2 regions of the Pseudomonas sp. NY15372 genome follow, and region 1 is predicted to be linked to the other one. Evidence: predicted binding sites of a transcription regulator. Region 1 holds the regulator's gene; the other holds the start of a gene.

What was found. The regulator sigma-54, encoded in region 1, starts transcription at its own class of promoters, with help from an activator protein. The targets are predictions, from matches to a motif close to ANTGGCATNNANNTTGCTNT.
Region 2: the regulator sigma-54 is predicted to act here: its motif matches at 5,685-5,704, upstream of glnK (P-II family nitrogen regulator).

Annotation. Positions count from the first base shown of each region.
Region 1 covers NZ_JBLUPY010000004.1:159,558-167,506, forward strand. The annotation lists gene ACNFG0_RS05230 (HPr family phosphocarrier protein) at 1-159, opposite strand, end outside; gene rapZ (RNase adapter RapZ) at 182-1,036, opposite strand; gene ptsN (PTS IIA-like nitrogen regulatory protein PtsN) at 1,039-1,503, opposite strand; gene hpf (ribosome hibernation-promoting factor, HPF/YfiA family) at 1,516-1,824, opposite strand; gene ACNFG0_RS05250 (RNA polymerase factor sigma-54) at 1,902-3,395, opposite strand; gene lptB (LPS export ABC transporter ATP-binding protein) at 3,551-4,276, opposite strand; gene lptA (lipopolysaccharide transport periplasmic protein LptA) at 4,277-4,801, opposite strand; gene lptC (LPS export ABC transporter periplasmic protein LptC) at 4,788-5,360, opposite strand; gene ACNFG0_RS05270 (KdsC family phosphatase) at 5,369-5,893, opposite strand; gene ACNFG0_RS05275 (KpsF/GutQ family sugar-phosphate isomerase) at 5,908-6,885, opposite strand; gene ACNFG0_RS05280 (ATP-binding cassette domain-containing protein) at 7,118-7,927, shown strand; gene mlaE (lipid asymmetry maintenance ABC transporter permease subunit MlaE) at 7,927-7,949, shown strand, end outside.
Region 2 covers NZ_JBLUPY010000046.1:25,911-33,859, forward strand. The annotation lists gene dapF (diaminopimelate epimerase) at 1-532, shown strand, start outside; gene ACNFG0_RS21015 (DUF484 family protein) at 546-1,256, shown strand; gene xerC (tyrosine recombinase XerC) at 1,256-2,155, shown strand; gene ACNFG0_RS21025 (HAD family hydrolase) at 2,152-2,847, shown strand; gene sutA (transcriptional regulator SutA) at 3,032-3,358, opposite strand; gene ACNFG0_RS21035 (ammonium transporter) at 3,813-5,144, opposite strand; gene glnK (P-II family nitrogen regulator) at 5,188-5,526, opposite strand; gene ACNFG0_RS21045 (accessory factor UbiK family protein) at 5,892-6,155, shown strand; gene ACNFG0_RS21050 (YifB family Mg chelatase-like AAA ATPase) at 6,313-7,800, shown strand.

The DNA of each region.
Region 1 (7,949 bases):
CATCATCACCGCCATGATGCTCTTGCCATCCACCAGCTTGTCCGGCGCGCGCCCGACCCTGACCTGGCAGGGGAAGCGGCCGGCCACGCCGACGAACTTGGCCGCCGCCCGGGCATGCAGGCCAAGCTTGTTGATGATGGTGATTTCGCGGGCGGGCATCGTGGGGCGGATATCCTGTGGGCTAGAGGTCGCGGTGGCGGACCTGGACGTTTTTCAGGGATTGTTGCAGCAACTGGCCCAAGCGCTCGGTCAGGTACACGGAGCGGTGGTGCCCGCCGGTGCAGCCGATGGCGATGGTGACATACGCACGGTTGCTGGCAGCGAAGCGGGGCAGCCATTTGAGCAGGTAGCTGGAAATGTCCTGGAACATCTCCTCGACGTCCGGCTGGGTGGCAAGGTAGTCGATCACTGGCTGGTCCAACCCGGAATGCTCACGCAGTTCCGGCTTCCAGTACGGGTTGGGCAGGCAGCGTACGTCGAACACCAGGTCGGCGTCCACGGGCATGCCACGCTTGAACCCGAAGGACTCGACCAGGAAGGCGGTGCCGGGCTCAGGCTGGTTGAGCAGGCGCAGCTTGATCGAGTCTCGCAGCTGATAGAGGTTCAGGTTGGTGGTGTCGATCTTCAGGTCGGCCAGGTCGGAGATCGGGCCGAGTAGCTCGCTCTCGACGCGGATCGCTTCTGCCAGGGAGCGGTTGGCGTTGGTCAGCGGGTGGCGCCGGCGGGTCTCGGAGAAACGCTTGAGCAGCGTCTCCTCGTCGGCGTCCAGGTACAGCACGTCGCATTGGATATGCCGGCTCCTGGCATCTTCGAGCAGGTCGGGGAAGCGGCTCAGGTGGCTGGGCAGGTTGCGTGCGTCGATGGAAACGGCCACCTTCGGTTGCAACAGCTCGGTGTTGATCAGTGCGTTTTCGGCCAGTTGCGGCAACAACCCGGCGGGCAGGTTGTCGATGCAGTAATAGCCGTTGTCTTCCAGGACATCGAGGGCGGTACTTTTGCCGGAGCCGGACCGGCCGCTGACGATGATCAGGCGCATGTTCAGTGCTCGTTCTGTGCGTCCAGGACTACCTGGTACAGGGCCTCGCTGCTGTCGGCGGCACGCAGGCGATCGCGAACCTCCTTGCGATCGAGCATGCTGGCGATCTGGCGCAGCAGTTCAAGGTGCGCATCGGTGGCAGCTTCCGGCACCAGCAGGACGAACAGCAGGTCCACGGGCGCGCCATCGATGGCGTCGTAGTCGATAGGAGCATCCAGGTGCAGCAGGGCGCTGACGGGGGCCGTGCAGCCTTCGAGCCGGCAGTGGGGAATGGCGATGCCATTGCCGAAGCCGGTGGAACCCAGTTTCTCGCGGGCAATCAGTTTATCGAAGACGTCTTGCATCTCCAGTTCGGGAATTTGCTCGGCGATCAGGTTGGCGACCTTTTCCAGGGCGCGCTTCTTACTGCCGCCCGGCACGTTCACGAGGGAACGGCCGGGGGTCAGGATGGTTTCAAGTCGGATCATGGATGAGAGGGATCAGCGGGCGGCTGCACCTTGCAGCAGGCTTTGCTGTTTTTCCTTATGTTTTTTCAGTTGGCGGTCGAGCTTGTCAGCCAGGGCGTCGATCGCTGCATACATGTCTTGGTGTTCGGCGTTGGCAACCACTTCTCCGCCGGGAATCTGGAGCGTGGCCTCGACCTTCTGCTGCAGTTTCTCGACTTTCATGATCACCGTGACGTTGGTGATCTTGTCGAAATGTCCTTCCACCCGGGCGAGCTTCTCGAGTACGTACTCACGCAGTGGTTGGGTGACTTCTACATGCTGTCCACTGATGTTGACTTGCATACAGCTTCTCCTTTGTTGCCCGTGCATAAAGGGCAGGTATTGCACCTGCCACTGAAACGCTATGGCACAGCCAGGGGCTACATCAGTCGCTTGCGCTCGCTCGACGGTGCGATGCCGAGGGACTCGCGGTACTTGGCGACGGTGCGACGGGCTACCTGGATGCCTTGTGCCTCCAGTAAACCAGCGATCTTGCTGTCACTCAATGGCTTTTTCTGATTTTCCGCTGCAACCAGTTTCTTGATGATCGCGCGGATCGCCGTAGACGAGCATTCACCGCCTTCGGAGGTGCTCACATGGCTCGAGAAAAAGTATTTCAATTCGTAGATGCCACGCGGGGTGTGCATGTATTTCTGCGTGGTGACCCGGGAAATGGTCGACTCGTGCATGCCCACCGCTTCGGCGATGTCATGCAGTACCAGCGGCTTCATCGCCTCGTCGCCCTGATCGAGGAAGCCGCGTTGGTGTTCGACGATTTGCGTGGCGACCTTCATCAGCGTTTCGTTGCGGCTCTGCAGGCTCTTGATGAACCAGCGCGCCTCCTGCAACTGGTTGCGCATGAACGTGTTGTCGGCGCTGGTGTCGGCGCGGCGGACGAAACCTGCGTATTGCGGGTTGACCCGCAGGCGGGGGATCGCTTCTTGGTTGAGTTCCACCAACCAGCGGTCGTTGTCCTTGCGCACGATGACATCCGGCACCACGTACTCCGGCTCGCTGGACTCGATCTGCGAGCCTGGGCGCGGGTTGAGGCTCTGTACCAGTTCGATGACCTGGCGCAGTTCATCTTCCTTGAGCTTCATGCGGCGCATCAGCTGGCTGTAGTCGCGGCTGCCGAGCAGGTCGATGAAATCGGTGACCAGGCGCTGGGCCTCGGCCATCCACGGCGTGTTGGCTGGCAACTGGCGCAGTTGCAGCAACAGGCATTCGCCGAGGTTGCGTGCACCGATGCCGGCGGGCTCGAACTGCTGGATGCGGTGCAGTACGGCCTCCACTTCATCCAGTTCGATATCCAGCTCGGGGTCGAAGCCTGCGCAGATCTCCTCGAGGCTGTCCTCCAGATAACCCTGGCCGTTGATGCTGTCGATCAAGGTCACGGCGATGAGCCGGTCGGTGTCGGACATCGGTGCCAGGTTCAACTGCCACAGCAGGTGGCTCTGCAGGCTCTCGCCGGTGGAGGTGCGGGTGGTGAAGTCCCACTCGTCGTCATCGCTGGCCGGCAGGCTGCTGGCACTGGTCTGGTAGATGTCTTCCCAGGCCGTGTCCACGGGCAGTTCGTTGGGGATGCGTTCGTTCCATTCGCCTTCTTCCAGGGTTTCGGCGTTGGCCGTGCTTTCCTGGAAACTGTTGTCCTGGGCTTCGGCGACGGGCTTGCTCTCGGCGTTGTCGGCCATGGGGTCGCTGTTGTCGAAGTCGTCGCCGTCTTCCTGACGTTCGAGCATCGGATTGGATTCCAGCGCTTCCTGAATTTCCTGTTGGAGGTCCAGGGTGGAGAGCTGGAGCAGACGGATGGCCTGTTGCAACTGCGGTGTCATCGTCAGTTGCTGGCCCATTTTTAGGACGAGCGATGGTTTCATGGCTGGGGCTTAATACCTTGTTCGCCGGCGCGCATGCGCCATCCACTACACGAAGGGCGCCGGGGCGCCAATTTTAAGCAAGTTATATGCCTGAAATTGTAGCGTTTGCCTAGAGCACTGCAACATTTGCAGCAGTGCCCAGGCAGACTCCGGGCTCAGAGTCGGAACTCGTGGCCCAGGTAGACTTCCTTGACCAGGTCGTTGGCCAGGATCGTCTCGGCATCGCCTTCGGCGATCAGTTGTCCATCGTTGACGATGTAGGCGGTCTCGCAGATATCGAGCGTCTCGCGGACGTTGTGGTCGGTGATCAGTACACCGATACCCTTGGCCTTGAGGTGATGGATGATCTGCTTGATATCGCCCACGGAAATCGGGTCGACACCGGCGAAGGGTTCGTCCAGCAGGATGAACTTCGGCGCGGTGGCCAGGGCCCGTGCGATCTCGACGCGGCGGCGTTCGCCACCGGAGAGGCTCATGCCGAGGTTGTCACGGATGTGGCTGATATGGAACTCCTGCAGCAGGCTTTCCAGCTCCTTGCGGCGGCCGTCGCGGTCGAGGTCCTTGCGGGTCTCGAGGATGGCCATGATGTTGTCGGCCACCGACAGCTTGCGGAAGATCGAGGCTTCCTGGGGCAGATAGCCGATGCCGGCGCGGGCGCGGCCATGCATGGGCTGGTGGCTGACATCCAGGTTGTCGATCAGCACGCGGCCCTGGTCGGCGCGGACCAGGCCGACGATCATGTAGAAGCAGGTGGTCTTGCCGGCGCCATTGGGGCCGAGCAGGCCGACGATCTGGCCGCTGTCGATCGACAGGCTGACGTCGCGGACGACCTGGCGGCCCTTGTAGCTCTTGGCCAGGTGCTGGGCTTTGAGGGTTGCCATTTACTCGGCCTTCTTCTTCGGCTGAATCACCATGTCGATGCGCTGACGCGGCGAGGTCACATTGCCACCACGACCGGCGGTGGCCACCTGGGTCTTGGTGTTGTAGACGATCTTCTCGCCTTCGGTGGTGTTGCCTTCGTTCTCGACCTTGGCGCGGTCGGTGAGGATCACCATGTCCTTCTGCGCCTGGTACTGGATGGTCACGGCCCAGCCTTTCATCTTGTCGGGCTTGGCGGTGCTCTGCTGCTGCTCGAAATACGCCAGGTTGCCCACCGAGGTGACCACGTCGATATCGCCGGAGGCGGCGCGGGTGATGGTCACGGTGTTGCCTTTGATCATCATCGAGCCCTGGGTGATGATCACGTCGCCGGTATAGGTGGCTACGCCTTGCTTGTCGTCCAGGTGAGCGTTGTCGGCCTGGATGCGGATAGGCTGGTCACGATCGTTGGGCAGGGCCAAGGCGCTCGCGCTTCCCAGTGCCGCGCTCAGGCTGAGCAAAAAGGGGAGGGTTTTAACGAGCCTCATACTGTCCTCTTACGTTGGACAGCAGGTCCATCCTGCCGTCTTTCAAATACGCTTTCATTCCTTTGCCCGTAGTGGTCCCACCGGCGCCGTCGATTCTAACGGCTTGCTCGGTCTGCGCATATTGCTTCTGCGGGAACACGGTCATGCGGGACGTGGTGACGATCATTTCGCGCTGCTTTTCATCGGTGCGGGCCACGCGGACCTTCTCGATGAGTTCGACCTCGGTGCCGTCCGGGTTGACCTCGGCGCGCTCGCTCTGCACGTGCCATGGGTACTGGGTACCGCGGTACAAGTGCAGGTCGGGCTTGGTCAGCAGGGAGACTTCGCTGGCCTTTAGGTGCTCGACCTTGTCGGCGGTCATCTCGTACTGCATCTTGCCGTCCGGCATGAACTGCACGCTGTGGGCGTTGATCGCGTAGTAGTCGATGGCGCTTTCGTCGACCTGGGCCACGGGCTTGTCGAGGAAGCTCTCGGGGCTGATGTTCCAGTAGCCGACCGCCACCAGCAGTGCGGCGATCGCACCGAGCAGCACGATATTTCGGGCTTTCTTGCTGAACATGTGCGGCCTTAGAGGTAGTTGGCGTTGGCAGCGTCCAGGTTGCCCTGGGCCTGCATGATCAATTCACAGAACTCTCGGGCTGCGCCTTCGCCGCCGCGGGCCTGGGTCACACCATGGGCGTGCTGGCGAACGAACGGTGCGGCGCTGGCCACTGCCATGCCCAGGCCTACGCGACGGATCACCGGCAGGTCGGGCAGGTCGTCGCCCAGGTAGGCGACCTGTTCATAGCTTAGGCCCAGTTCGGCGAGCAGGCCGTCGAGCACCACAAGTTTGTCCTCGCGGCCCTGGAACAGGTGTGGGATGCCGAGGTTGCGGGCCCGGCGCTCGACCACCGGCGTCTTGCGCCCGCTGATGATAGCGGTGGTCACGCCCGAAGCCATGAGCATCTTGATGCCATGGCCGTCGAGGGTGTTGAAGGTCTTGAACTCGCTGCCGTCCTCGAGGAAGTACAGGCGCCCATCGGTGAGCACGCCGTCGACGTCGAAGACCGCCAGCTTGATGGCTTTGCCGCGTTGCAGCAGATCCGGGTTCATCGTGTTGTCCTCCATCACATCACGCCTGCGCGCAGCAGGTCATGCATGTTCAAGGCGCCGGTCGGGCGGTCGTTCTGGTCGACCACCACCAGTGCGTTGATCTTGTTGTCTTCCATGATGCGCAGGGCCTCGGCGGCGAGCATCTCGGCGCGGGCGGTCTTGCCGTGCACGGTCATCACCTGGTCGATGATGGTCTTGTGCACGTCGATGTTGCGTTCCAGGGCGCGGCGCAGGTCGCCGTCGGTGAACACCCCGGCCAGGCGGCCGTCGGCTTCCAGGACCACGGTCATGCCCACCAGGCTCTTGCGCGACATCTCTACCAGGGCGTCCTTGAGCAGAGTGCCACGCTGCACGATCGGCAGCGCCTCGCCGGTGTGCATGACGTTTTCCACCTTCAGCAGCAAGCGACGGCCCAGGGCACCGCCCGGGTGGGAGAAGGCAAAGTCCTCGGCGGTGAAGCCGCGAGCCTCGAGCAGCGCGATGGCCAGGGCGTCGCCCAGGACCAGGGCCGCGGTGGTGGAGGAGGTGGGTGCCAGGTTCAGCGGGCAGGCCTCCTGGGCGACGCTGGCGTCGAGGTTGACCTCGGCGGCCTGGGCCAGGGGCGAGTCGGGGTTGCCGGTGAGGCTGATCATCTGGATGCCCAGGCGCTTGATCAGCGGCAGCAGGGTGACGATCTCGGCGGTGCTGCCGGAGTTGGACAGGGCCAGGATGACGTCATCACGAGTGATCATGCCCATGTCGCCATGGCTGGCTTCGGCCGGGTGCACGAAGAACGCCGGCGTGCCGGTGCTGGCCAGGGTCGCGGCGATCTTGTTGCCGATGTGGCCCGACTTGCCCATGCCGAGGACGACGACCCGGCCCGTGCTGGCCAGGATCAGCTCGCAGGCCTTGACGAAGTTGTCGTCGATACGCGGCAGCAGGCCCTCTACGGCTTCGAGTTCCAGGCGCAGGGTGCGCTGGGCGGATTGGATCAGCTCGCTGGATTGGCTCATGTCGAAAAGCAATGTCTGATAAAAAGGCGCCGATTATAGCTGCAATGTACGAAAGGCTCATCCATCGATTGTCGTACTGGCTGTCGTTGGCCTGAACAGCCTGCGTGATGGCCTTGGGGCGCACCTTGCAGCGGTGCTATAGTTCGCCGCTATTCGGCCCGCCGTTGGCGCGTGTGCCTTCATGAAGAGGGCAGGCGTCCATTGAGACGAGGCTGCATCGCAAGGAGTCTAGATGAGTGTGGATAGCGCCTACGCGGTCGAGTTGAAGGGGGTTTCCTTCAAGCGCGGTTCGCGCAGCATTTTCAGCAATGTGGACATACGCATCCCCCGTGGCAAGGTCACCGGCATCATGGGGCCTTCCGGGTGCGGCAAGACCACGCTGTTGCGCCTGATGGGCGCACAGTTGCGCCCTTCGGGCGGCGAAGTCTGGGTCGCCGGGCAGAACCTGCCGACCCTGTCGCGGGGCGACCTGTTCGATGCGCGCAAGCAGATGGGCGTATTGTTCCAGAGCGGCGCCCTGTTCACCGATCTTGACGTATTCGAGAACGTCGCCTTTCCATTGCGGGTCCATACCCAGCTGTCGGACGAGATGATTCGCGACATCGTCCTGATGAAGCTGCAGGCCGTGGGCCTGCGCGGTGCCATCGATCTGATGCCGGATGAACTTTCCGGCGGCATGAAGCGCCGCGTAGCGCTGGCCCGGGCGATCGCGCTGGACCCGCAGATCCTCATGTACGATGAACCGTTCGTCGGCCAGGACCCGATCGCCATGGGCGTGCTCGTGCGCCTGATCCGCCTGCTCAACGATGCCCTGGGCATCACCAGTATCGTGGTATCCCACGACTTGGCCGAAACCGCGAGCATCGCCGACTATATCTATGTGGTGGGGGATGGCCAGGTGCTGGGGCAGGGCACGCCCGACGAGCTGATGGGCTCGGACAACCCGCGTATCCGCCAATTCATGAAGGGCGACCCGGACGGCCCGGTGCCTTTCCACTTCCCTGCGCCTGACTATCGCGCCGACCTGCTGGGAGCGCGGTGATGCGCAGAAAATCCGTACTCGA
Region 2 (7,949 bases), on a different contig from region 1:
AACCAAGGGCGGCATCATCGAGCTGGACGTGCGCAACGATGGCCAGGTGTGCGTCGACATGGGCCCACCGCGCTTCGCCCCGGCCGAAATCCCCTTCGTCGCCGATGCACAGGCCCTTAGCTACCCCCTGGAAGTCGACGGCCAGGTCCATTCGATCGCCGCCGTTTCCATGGGCAACCCGCATTCGGTGCTGCGCGTCGACGACGTGCGCACCGCGCCGGTGCATGAACTGGGGCCGAAGATCGAACACCACCCGCGCTTCCCGCAGCGGGTCAATGCCGGCTTCATCCAGGTCATCGACCGCCATCGCGCCAACCTGCGTGTATGGGAGCGTGGTGCCGGCGAGACCCAGGCCTGCGGTACCGGCGCCTGCGCCGCTGCCGTGGCTGCCATCAGCCAAGGCTGGATGGATTCGCCGGTGACCATCGACCTGCCGGGCGGGCGTCTGAACATCGAATGGGCCGGCCCCGGCAAGCCCGTACTGATGACCGGCCCCGCCGTGCGTGTCTACGAAGGACAGGTTCGTCTTTAAGCGAGTAACCGCCATGACCGATCAGCCCCAGGCTGCACCCAAGCAGGCCCAGGACCTCGATGCCGAGGCCGTGGTCGCCTACCTGCGCGCCCACCCGACCTTCTTCGCCGAACACGACGAGTTGCTGGTCGAACAGCGCATTCCGCACCAACGCGGCGACAGCGTGTCGCTGGTGGAGCGCCAGCTCAAGCTGCTGCGTGATCGCAACATCGAGATGCGCCACCGCCTGTCGCAACTGATGGACGTGGCCCGGGACAACGACCGGCTGTTCGACAAGACCCGCCGGCTGATTCTCGACCTGCTCGACGCCGGCAGCCTGGAAGAAGTGGTGATGGCGGTCGAGGACAGCCTGCGCCAGGAATTCCAGGTGCCCTTCGTCAGCCTGATCCTGTTCGGCGAAACGGCCGCGCCGGTCGGTCGCTGGGCCAGCAATGGCGAGGCCCAGCAGGCCATCGGCGCACTCCTGGGCAGTGGCAAGACGGTCAGCGGCAACCTGCGCGAGCACGAGCTGGCCTTCCTGTTCGGCGAGGAGCAGCGCAAGGAAGTCGGCTCCAGTGCCGTGGCCGCCCTGGAATACCAGGGTCTGCATGGCGTGCTGGCGATTGGCAGCCGCGACCCGCAACACTACAAGAGCAGCGTCGGTACCCTGTTCCTCGGCTACATCGCCGAAGTGCTCGGCCGCGTCGTCCCACGCTTCACCCAGACCCTGCGACCGGTGCGCTGATGGAACGCCAGCTGGAGGCTTATTGCGCACACCTGCGCAACGAGCGCCAGGTGTCCGACCACACCCTGCTGGCCTACCGTCGCGACCTGCAGAAGGTCATCGAATACTGCAACAGCCAAGGCATCGCCGGCTGGGAGGCGCTGCAGGTCCAGCAACTGCGCCAGTTGGTGGCGCGCCAACACCACCACGGCCAGTCGTCCCGCAGCCTGGCGCGCCTGCTCTCGGCGGTGCGCGGCCTGTACCGCTACCTCAACCGCGAAGGCCTGTGCCAGCACGACCCGGCCAACGGCTTGTCGCCGCCCAAAGGCGAGCGGCGCCTGCCCAAGACCCTCGATACCGACCGCGCCCTGCAATTGCTCGATGGCGGCGTCGATGACGACTTCATCGCCCAGCGCGACCAGGCCATCCTCGAACTGTTCTATTCGTCGGGGCTGCGTCTGTCGGAACTGACCAACCTCGATATGGACCACCTCGACCTGGCTGGCGGGTTGGTCCAGGTCCTGGGCAAGGGCGGCAAGGCCCGTGTCCTGCCGGTCGGCCGCAAGGCCCGCGAGGCGTTGCAGGCGTGGTTCAGGCTGCGGGGTATCAGCGCACCGCGCGACAACGCCGTGTTCGTCACCCGCCAGGGCAAGCGCCTTGGGCCACGCGCCATCCAAATGCGGGTCAAGACGGCGGGCGAGCGCGAACTCGGCCAGCACCTGCACCCACACATGCTTCGCCATTCCTTCGCCAGCCATCTGCTCGAATCGTCCCAGGACCTGCGCGCCGTGCAGGAGATGCTCGGCCATGCCGACATCAGCACCACGCAGATCTATACCCACCTGGACTTCCAGCACCTGGCCGCGGTGTACGACAGCGCCCACCCTCGGGCCAAACGCAGCAAAGGCACAGACTCATGAGCATCAAGCTGATCACCTTCGACCTGGACGATACCCTGTGGGACACCGCACCGGTGATCGCCAGTGCCGAGATCGTCCTGCGCGACTGGCTCGAGGCCAACGCCCCGAGCCTGGGGCCGATTCCGGTCGAACACCTGTTCGCCATCCGCGAACGCCTGGTACAAGCCGAGCCTGGCCTCAAACACCGGATCAGCGCCCTGCGCCGCCGGGTACTGTTCCATGCCCTGGAGGAAGTCGGCTACAGCGAAAAACACGCGCAGGAACTGGCCAACGAAGGGTTCGAGGTATTCCTCCACGCTCGCCACCAGGTCGAGGTGTTCCCCGAGGTGCAACCGGTGCTGGAGATCCTGCGCCACCAGTACATCCTTGGCGTGGTCACCAATGGCAACGCCGATGTGCGTCGCCTGGGGCTGGCGGACTATTTCCGCTTTGCGCTGTGCGCCGAAGACCTGGGCATCGGCAAGCCGGACCCGGCCCCCTTCCTGGAGGCCCTGCGCCGGGGCGACGTGCAGGCTGATGCCGCCGTGCACATCGGCGACCACCCCGGCGACGACATCGCCGGCGCCCAACGCGCCGGGCTGCGGGCGGTGTGGTTCAACCCCCAGGGCAAGGCCTGGGCGGGCGAGCAGGCGCCGGATGCCGAGATCCAGCGGCTTTCCCAGTTGCCGGACGTCCTGACCCGCTGGCGTTGACTGGGGGCGCGTTGCGCCCCAATCGCGGGGCAAGCCCGCTCTCTCATAGAACAACGCATAACTATTTGATTTTGCGGGCCTTGTGGGAGCGGGCTTGTCCCGTGATTGAGACTGAACCGACTTTGCAAAAACGCCGCCCACAAAAAAGCCCGCAGCGACGGCGGGCTTTTTTGTATTCAGCCACTCAGATAGGGCGGCTGCCGTACTTGTTGTCCGGCTTCTTGGGCGGATCGGCGACCACGTTGGCTTCGACCTCTTGAACCTTGCCACCACGAGCAAGGAACTCTTCCATAGCCTTGGCCAGCGCATCGCGCTCCTTCTGCTTGGCTTCCATGCTCGGCATCTCGTCTACCGAGACCGCTGCCTTGGCTTTACCCTTGGCAACCGGTGCAGGGCTGTCGTCATCGCCGGCGTCTTCCGCGCCGTCGTCGGCCGCAGCTTCAAGGCCCTCATCGGCCTCGTCTTCGTCGCCTACTTCGAGGTCGTCATTTTCCAGATCGTCGTCGCTCATGTTCTACCTCATGACTTGCGAAAAGCAGGTTAGTTATAGACCAGTGGAGCCGTAGACCGGCGTCCACCAGTGAAAATTCAACTGGCCGTGGGTTGGCCACTGCCCGGGCATCCATCTCCTGATGGGAAACTGCCGCCCTACAGGCCCTGCTCCTGGCAGCGCCTGAGAAATCATCGAGCCATCAGCCGGGAAAAAGCGCCGGCAATTACCTGCTGGCCATGCGCTATTGCAAGCCTAGCAAAGGGTTTGGAAGTGTGTGGACAGCTCATCGAACACCCTTCGGCGCGCATTCTAGCGCGCTCGTGGAAAAAGCAAAGCTCCCTGAACGCCTGGCAACCTGTAAGTTTTTTACGAATGTCACGAACGTGCCCGGTAAACCGTTTGCCCTACGCCAAACAGCGAATTCCAGGCAAAAAAAAGCCCGGCGAACCGGGCGATTTCTACTGCGTCGCAGCTAGAGGTTGTAGCCGCGTTCGTTGTGCTGGGCCAGGTCGAGGCCGACCGATTCTTCTTCGTCATTGACCCGCAGCCCCATCAGGCCATCGAGCACCTTGAGGATCACGTAGGTTGCGATAGCGGTGTAGGCCACGGTGAACAGCACACCCTTGGTCTGTACCCAGACCTGCGCGCCGATGTCCTCGACCGCACCAAACCCGCCCAGGGCCGGCGCTGCGAATACACCGGTGAGAATGGCTCCGACGATACCGCCGACACCATGCACGCCGAAGGCATCCAGGGAGTCGTCGTAGCCGAGCTTGCGCTTGAGGCTGGTGGCGCAGAAATAGCAGATCACGCCCGAGGCCAGGCCGATCACCAGCGCGCCCATCGGGCCGACGGTACCGGCAGCCGGAGTGATGGCCACAAGGCCCGCGACCACACCCGAGGCGATGCCCAGGGCGCTCGGTTTGCCGTGGCCGATCCACTCGGCGAACATCCAACCCAGTGCGGCAGCGGCGGTGGCGATCTGGGTGACCAGCATGGCCATGCCGGCCGTGCCATTGGCGGCGGCGGCGGAACCTGCGTTGAAGCCGAACCAGCCGATCCACAGCATCGCTGCGCCCATCAAGGTATAGCCCAGGTTGTGCGGGGCCATCGGCGTGGTCGGGTAGCCCTTGCGCTTGCCCAGGACCAGGCAGCAGACCAGGCCCGCGATACCGGCGTTGATGTGCACCACGGTACCGCCAGCGAAGTCCAGCACGCCCCAGTCCCACATCAGTGCGCCGTCACCGCTCCAGACCATATGGGCGATTGGCGCATACACCAGGGTGAACCACACACCCATGAACACCAGCATGGCGGAGAACTTCATGCGCTCGGCGAAGGCACCGACGATCAGGGCCGGGGTGATGATGGCGAAGGTCATCTGGAAGGTGATGAACACCGCTTCGGGGAACAGCGCGGCGGCGGAGGTCAGGCTCTGGGGCGTGACACCGCTGAGGAATGCCTTGGAAAAGCCGCCGACGAAGGAATTGAGGTTGACCACGCCCTTTTCCATACCGGTGGTATCGAATGCCAGGCTGTAGCCATAGATGACCCAGAGAATGCTCATCAGGCCGGTGATGGCGAAGCATTGCATCATCACCGACAGCACGTTCTTCGAGCGCACCATGCCACCGTAGAACAATGCCAGGCCCGGAATGGTCATGAACAGCACCAGCGCCGTGGCGGTGAGCATCCAGGCGGTGTCACCGGAGTTCAGCGCCGGGGCAGCTTCCTCTGCCAGGGCCAGGCCTGGCATTACGAGGGACAATAGGGCTCCTAGCCCTGCGATCTTACGCAGAGTCATGTTGTTTTCTCCTGGGGCGTTGGGTTTGGTGAGGCGGTGTTGCTTAGATCGCGTCGGTATCGGTTTCGCCGGTACGGATGCGGATGGCCTGCTCCAGATTGACCACGAAGATCTTGCCGTCACCGATCTTGCCGGTGTTGGCCGCCTTGGTGATGGCTTCGATTACCCGGTCAAGGTCCTTGTCGTCGATGGCGACGTCGATCTTCACCTTGGGCAGGAAATCGACCACGTACTCGGCACCGCGGTACAGCTCGGTATGGCCTTTCTGCCGACCGAAGCCTTTGACTTCGGTCACGGTGATGCCCTGCACGCCGATTTCCGACAGCGACTCGCGCACGTCGTCCAGCTTGAACGGCTTGATGATGGCAGTGACTAGCTTCATGAAACTTCTCCCGATTTGGTGGACTTGCCCCAGGAAAACAAACCCGTCTCAAGTCTAAGCGCAGCGCCTGGCTTTGTAACGCGTCGTCGGCGGCATCCAGCTGCGCATGCGCGCTGTCTGGTTTCAGGTACAGCATCAGTGCATGGCTCGCAGAGGTCTTAGCAGAAACCTTGCCAGTTCGTATAAATTCAATAAAAACAATGAGTTGTGTTAATCGCAGAAACTTGGCCAGTCGCCATCAAAGCCAAGGCGCACAATTACGGTGCATTCGGACGGGCCACATTGCGCAAAAAATGGGCAGCACGAGCCCCACCGAGGCGCGTGTTACACTGCCTTCCTTTCAATGATTCAGCGGACAGCCCAACATGCTCGCGCCAAAAGCCTTTCTCGACGCCCTGAGCGACCAGGCCTCTCGCCTGTTCAGCGGCGATACCGCCCAACCTCGCGCCGAACTGGAAAGCCAGTTCAAGGTCCTCATGCAAGGCGCCTTCAGCAAGCTGGACCTGGTCAGCCGGGACGAATTCGACAGCCAGATGGTGGTCCTGGCCCGTACCCGCGCCCGTCTGGAAGCCCTTGAGAAACAGCTGGCCGAGCTGGAAGCCCGGATCGCGCCGCCAGCCCAGCAATGACGACCGCTATTGCCCTTCTTCGCGGGTAAACCCGCGAAGGGCCTTGGCCCGGTTCGCTGTAAAACCCCGACGCACTCTTTCGCAACCGCCCCTTCCCTGGCGCTCTATGCTTGCCCAACCGCAGGAAGCGGTTCCCACAAGCGATCACGGAGTGTCCATGTCCCTCGCCCTCGTCCATAGCCGCGCCCAGGTCGGTGTGCTGGCGCCTGCTGTCAGTGTCGAAACCCACCTGGCCAACGGCCTGCCTACCTTGACCCTGGTCGGGCTGCCCGAAGCCACGGTCAAGGAAAGCAAGGACCGGGTGCGCAGTGCCATCGTCAACTCCGGCCTGGACTACCCAGCCCGGCGCATCACCCAGAACCTCGCCCCCGCCGACCTGCCCAAGGATGGCGGCCGTTATGACCTGGCCATCGCCCTGGGCATCCTGGCGGCCAACGGCCAGGTTCCGGTGGCGACGCTGGGTGAAATCGAATGCATCGGTGAACTGGCGTTGTCGGGCGGCCTACGGCCAGTGCAAGGCGTACTGCCTGCCGCGCTGGCCGCCCGAGAGGCCGGGCGGGCATTGGTAGTGCCCAAGGAAAATGCCGAGGAGGCCAGCCTGGCGAGCGGCCTGGCGGTGTATGCCGTGGGCCATCTTCTGGAGCTGGTCGCCCATCTCAATGGCCAGGTGCCGCTGGCGCCCTATGCCGCTAATGGTTTGTTGCTGCGCAGCCGGCCCTACCCTGACCTGAGCGAAGTGCAAGGCCAGGCGGCAGCCAAACGTGCCCTGCTGGTGGCTGCCGCAGGTGCGCACAATCTGCTGTTCACCGGCCCGCCAGGTACTGGCAAGACGCTGCTGGCCAGCCGTTTGCCGGGGCTGCTCCCCCCGCTGGATGAACGCGAAGCCCTGGAAGTGGCGGCAATCCAGTCGGTCAGCGGCCACAAGCCGCTGGACTGCTGGCCGCAGCGCCCGTTTCGCCATCCGCACCACTCGGCGTCCGGGCCGGCATTGGTCGGCGGAGGCAGCAGGCCGCAACCGGGGGAGATCACCCTGGCGCACCATGGCGTGCTGTTTCTGGATGAGCTGCCGGAATTCGAGCGGCGCGTGCTGGAGGTGCTTCGCGAACCCTTGGAGTCTGGCGAGATCGTGGTGGCGCGGGCCAGAGATCGGGTGCGTTTCCCGGCGCGCTTTCAGTTGGTGGCGGCAATGAACCCTTGCCCGTGTGGCTACCTGGGCGACCCTACCGGGCGCTGTCGCTGCAGCGCCGAGCAGATCCAGCGCTATCGCAACAAGCTTTCCGGCCCCCTGCTCGACCGTATCGACCTGCACCTGACCGTGGCGCGGGAAAGCACGGTGCTGACCAACGAGCCCAGCGGCGATTCAAGCGCCAGCGTCGCCCGCCTGGTGGCCGAGGCGCGCGAGCTGCAGCAGCGCCGCCAAGGGTGCGCCAATGCCTTTCTCGACCTCAATGGCTTGCGCCGCCACTGCGTGCTGGCACCTGCCGACCAGGCCTGGCTGGAAAATGCCTGCGAGCGTTTGACCTTGTCGCTGCGGGCGGCCCATCGATTGCTCAAGGTGGCCCGCACGCTGGCCGATCTCGAACAGGTGGCGAACATTGGCCGGGCGCACCTGGCTGAAGCGCTGCAGTATCGGCCTGGCTCTTGATCGGCACGGTTCTGCGGTCAAGGACAAGCCATACCGCCCCAGCCCACAGAAGATCAGCACTGGCCGTTTGTGCTTTGCGCGACAGTGCAGCCCAAAGGGCTGGGTGACCTCCCGCAACAAGCGTACACAGGGCCTGTGGGAGCGGGCTT